2 regions of the Mycobacterium vicinigordonae genome follow, and region 2 is predicted to be linked to the other one. Evidence: riboswitches for the same ligand, from Rfam matches in the RefSeq annotation. Region 2 holds a riboswitch; the other holds the start of a gene.
What was found. Region 2 has a riboswitch for cobalamin ahead of metE (5-methyltetrahydropteroyltriglutamate--homocysteine S-methyltransferase). Riboswitches for the same ligand answer to the same signal wherever they lie in the genome.

Region 1 (2,450 bases), 1.8 Mb from region 2:
GACAGTCATGGCAATATTGGAGTCGCCGACCTACCAGCATTCGCACGGCCACTGGGACCGGCCCACCCGCCACCCATGGGAGATCGGTCTGCTCGTCCTGGTAATCGTGTCCAGCATCGCGCTCTACCTCATCGCGATCGCGGTGGTATTGTCCGGGACCCTCAGCGCGCTGTGGCTGTCGCTGCTAGCCACGCCCATCCTGCTGTTTTTGGGCCGCGGATTGAACTACGGCCAGCAGCGCGCTAACGGGGTCAAGATGTCGCCCACGCAATTTCCCGAGGGCTACTGGCTGGTTGTCCAGGCGGCCCAGCGGTTCGGGCTGACCGAGGTTCCCGACGCCTACGTCGTGCTGGGGAACGGCCGGATCAATGCCTTCGCCAGTGGTCACGGGTTCCGCCGCTACGTCGTGGTTTACAGCGACCTTTTCGAGATCGGCGGCCAGGCCCGCGATCCCGAAGCACTGGCATTCGTCATCGGTCACGAGGTCGGGCACATCGCGGCCGGGCACGCCTCCTACTGGCGCCAGCTCAGTCAGCTGGCAATGAAGATCCCATTCCTGGGCCAGGCTCTGTCACGGTCGATGGAATACACCGCCGACAATTATGGGTTCGTATTCCATCCAGAAGGCGCCCGCCGTGCCATCGGCGTGCTCAGCGCTGGCAAATACCTGCTGCGCTGGGTGGACTTCGACGGCATGGCCGACCGGGCGGCCTCGGAGATCGGGTTTTTCGTCTGGCTGGCAAACATGTTGGCCTCGCATCCAGTGAACACATGGCGCGCGTCGGCACTGCGCAACCGTGCCGTGGCGGGCGCCCTGTTCTTCCGTCCCAAGCAGCCCGCCCTGGCCCCGCAGTGGCCGGCGCCGACCAACACCCCATGGGTCCGCTGAACGCGGATGGCACCTGCGGCGACCACTCCACATGCGACAATGGTCGCCGTAAGAGCGATAACGATGCAGGAAGCCGGTGCAAAGCCGGCGCGGTCCCGCCACTGTAATCGGGGAGCGACCCTCATCAGACACGGCCAACGGCTGGAAGTCGAGGATAGCGGCGATCCGAGAGCCAGGAGACTCACGTCATCGCGACCTGCCAACCCGGGGCGGTGCACCCCGAGAGAGCTGACACGCCATGACGTCGCGCCCGCCATACAGCAGCCCCATCCCCGACCAGCCTGAACAACGAGCCGCATCAATCCCGACGCGGCGCACCCGGTAGCGGGGCCGGCGATGACCGCCCCGATCTGGATGGCGTCACCTCCGGAGTTGCACTCGGCGTTGCTGAGCACCGGTCCAGGACCCGGCCCATTGCTGGCATCGGCAGAGGCCTGGCAGTCGGTGAGCGTGGCCTACGCCGAGACGGCCAGCGACCTGACCGCGCTGTTGGCGCAGGTAGAGACAGCGGCCTGGCACGGTCCGACCAGTCTGGCCTACGTCGCCGCGCACCTTCCCTACCTGGGCTGGCTAGTCCAGGCCGGTGCGGACAGCGCCGCGATGGCTACCCAACAGCAAACCGTGGCCGCTGCTTACACGACCGCACTGGCCGCGATGCCGACGCTGGCCGAATTGGCGGCCAACCACGCCACCCACGCGGTGCTGCTTGCCACCAACTTCTTCGGCATCAACACCATTGCCATCGCCCTCAACGAGGCCGATTACCTCCGCATGTGGATCCAGGCCGCCACCGTGATGGCCGTCTACCAAGTGATTTCTAACGCGGCCATGCTGGTCGCGCCGGGCACCACCCTTCCGCCGGAGATCACGAAGGCCAATGAGCAGGCAACTGCCATCGCGCAATCGCTGCCGCTGCCTGCCGACCAGCAGAACGATTTCCTGCAATGGCTGCAGAACATCGGGTATCTCGACTTCTACGACAAGTACATCCAGCCGCTCATCAACGCGCTGTCGAACTTGCCGTTCTTCCAGGCGATGTTCTCCGGATTCGACCCCTACCTGGTCATTCTCGGCAACCCGCTGACCTATTTCAGCCCGTTCAACATCGCATTCGCGCTCGGCTACCCGATGGACATCGGGACTTACGTTGCGTTGCTGTCCCAGATGATGTTCTACGTCGGTCTGGACCTGACAGCGGCCTTCGCGTCCGGAAATCCCGCGACGATCGGCTTCACCATCCTGTTCGTCACCGTGGAAATCATCGGGACGGTCGTCACCGACACCATCGCACTGCTCAAGACCCTGCTGGAGCAAACGCTGGTACTGATCACGGTTTTGGTACCGCTGCTGACCACTCCATTGATCCCGTTGGCCGCCGGCGTGGTGTTGGCACCGATCGGGCTCAAGGGACTGGCCGCGCTGGCGGCCCTGCCGCCACCCGCGCTGCCCGGCGCACCCCCACCTCCGCCACCAGTTCTCGCACTCGCCCCGACCGCTTCGACGTCGACGGCTCCCGCACCGGCCCCGGCGGAGGTAACCGCACCGGCCCCGGCGCCGAGTG
Region 2 (2,450 bases):
CGTTCGTCCTGGCTGGCGCGGCGCTGGGCGGCGTCGCCGCGGTGCGCGCCGGACGCTAAAATCGAGTCGATCCGGGCCCGGACCTGGTCGTTGTGTAGGCGCGGGTCGCGCGTGCGGGAGGCCACCGCGGCGTTGGACGCGGCGATCTCGTCGGCAACCGACTCGCGACCGTCACGCAAGGCACGCGCCAAAACGACCACTTCGCGCACCTTTTCGGCGCCAAATGCCAGCCAGCTGCGCAATGCATCGTCCAGGTCGGTCTCCGGCTCGAGCGAGTACGGGACGTGCAAGGTGGAGCAGGACGTCGACACTGCCACGGATCCGGCCAACCCCAGCAGCGTCGCCAGCTTGGCCAGCGCGGCCTGCAGGTCGGTGCGCCAGATGTTGCGGCCGTCGACGATTCCGGCCACCAGCGTCTTGCCGGCCAGCTCGGGAACGGCGGCGAGCGCGGTGTCGGCGCCATAGACGAGGTCGACCCCGATCGCCTCGACCGGTGTGCGGGCCAGGCCCGCCAGCGAAGCGCCCGGGTTGCCGAAATAGGTGGCGACATGGATCGCGGGACGGTTCCCAGCCGCGCCCAGCGCGGTGTACACGGCCTCGGCCAGCGCGGGCGCATCGGGCGAAATGTCGGTGACCAGCGCCGGCTCGTCGAACTGAACCCACTGCGCGCCGCTGTCGGCGATCAGTGACAGCAGTTCGGTGTAGATCGGCACCAGTTCCTTAAGTCGTTCGATTGGTGCGCCGCCGCCGTCGACGGCCTTGCTGAGCAGCAGGAACGTGACCGGCCCGATGATGACGGGACGAGCGGGCACACCCAGCTCGGTGGCCTCCTTGAGTTCGGAGAGCACCTTGTCGGGGTTGAGCGCAAATCGGGTCGACGGCCCGATCTCGGGAACCAGGTAGTGGTAGTTGGTGTCGAACCACTTGGTCATCTCCAGCGGCGCGACCTCGTCGTTGCCGCGCGCGGCCGCGAAATAGCGGTCCAGGTCGTCGGAGATCCCCTGCACCCGGGCGGGCAGCGCGCCCAACAACACCGCGGTGTCGAGCATCTGGTCGTAGTAGGAGAAGGTGTTCACCGGCACCGAGTCCAGGCCGGCTGCGGCCAGTTCCGTCCAGGTGTCGCGGCGCAGCGTGGCTGCGACTGACTCCAGGTCGGAGCGGCTGGTGCGGCCGGCCCAGTAGCCCTCGGTGGCGCGTTTGAGTTCGCGGCGCGGACCGATACGGGGTGATCCGGTAATGGTTGCGGTGAACTTCGGAGAATTGGCGGGTGCGGTCACTTGCGGTCCTTCAATCGACGGTGTGGTCACCACCCGCGGACGCGCAACCGATCGCGTCGCGGCGGCAACAGCGCAGTGCATTAACCGCAACAGCATCGGCCAAACGCCCATTCCACGAGGCGATGAGCCGCCGGACGCGGCGCGTCCGGCACAACTGGCAGGTCTTCGGACTCGCAGGCGTGCGCCTTGACGGCGGTTTCTAATGGCCGTCGCTTCCCGGTCCCGGGGGACCAGTGCTGTGTGACGGCGGTCGTTCCTGCATACCGCTGCGGGACAGTCCCGGATTCTCACCGGGTTCCCTCTTGCGAGGCTGGGTTTGCCTCACTCGATGCCGGCGCCTACGGCGACGGCAGACCAGCTGCGGGAATCAGGCTACTCTGCGACGCCGTCCGGACGGGAATCGCGCAGCACCATCGCCACTGCTCGAGCAGAGCCGCCACCTCGCTTGCGCTGCGGGTGAGTTGTTATCCGGTTGCCAATGCCTCGGCGATGGGAACGTCGCCGTTGTTGAAGTTGATGGTCCGCGCGATCGTCGAGTCGTCCTGCAGGGTGGCGGCGACGACCGCCGCGACGTCGGCCCGGGCGACCTCGCCCTTTGCTCGGTCCACTTCGACGCGGCCGGTGCCGGCGTCCAGCGTGAGCCGACCCGGCCCGAGTACGGTCCAATCGAGATCGCTCGCGCGCAGGTGGGCATCGGCGGCGGCCTTCGCCTCTGCGTAGGCGAAGAACGAATCCTCCGGCGGCACGCCGTGGTCCGGGCCCGCGCCGAAGTACGACACCATTACGAAGCGCCTGACGTTTACCTGTGTTGCCGCGTCGACCGTCCGGATCGCCGCGTCGCGGTCGACGGCGTAAGTCCGGGCCCGGTCGCCGCCGCCCGCCCCGGCCGAGAAGACGACCGCGTCGTGACCGGACAGCAGCTTGGCCAGCGCATCGGTGCCGAGTTGCTCGATGTCTGCGGTGACAGGTTTGGCACCGGTGGCGGCGACGTCGTCGGCGTGTTCGGGATTGCGGAACACCGAGGTCACTTGGTCGCCGCGCTGGGTTAGGATCCGGGCCAGCTGCAGCGCGACCTTTCCGTGGCCGCCGATGACGATAATGCGCTTCACAATTCCGACGTTACGCGCCGGGCATCGGACCATCTGTTTGGCCCGGTGACGGCTATTTGCCGCG

Region 1: it holds a riboswitch for cobalamin, as region 2 does, so the genes downstream of both, H0P51_RS14230 (PPE family protein) here and metE (5-methyltetrahydropteroyltriglutamate--homocysteine S-methyltransferase) in region 2, are expected to answer to the same signal.

What each region holds. Positions count from the first base shown of each region.
Region 1 covers NZ_CP059165.1:3,156,223-3,158,672, reverse strand. Annotated here, with positions in the region: gene H0P51_RS14235 (M48 family metallopeptidase) at 8-889, shown strand; cobalamin riboswitch at 912-1,092, shown strand; gene H0P51_RS14230 (PPE family protein) at 1,226-2,450, shown strand, end outside.
Region 2 covers NZ_CP059165.1:4,943,617-4,946,066, reverse strand. Annotated here, with positions in the region: gene metE (5-methyltetrahydropteroyltriglutamate--homocysteine S-methyltransferase) at 1-1,307, opposite strand, end outside; cobalamin riboswitch at 1,417-1,651, opposite strand; gene H0P51_RS22035 (NAD(P)H-binding protein) at 1,742-2,374, opposite strand; gene H0P51_RS22030 (TetR/AcrR family transcriptional regulator) at 2,439-2,450, opposite strand, start outside.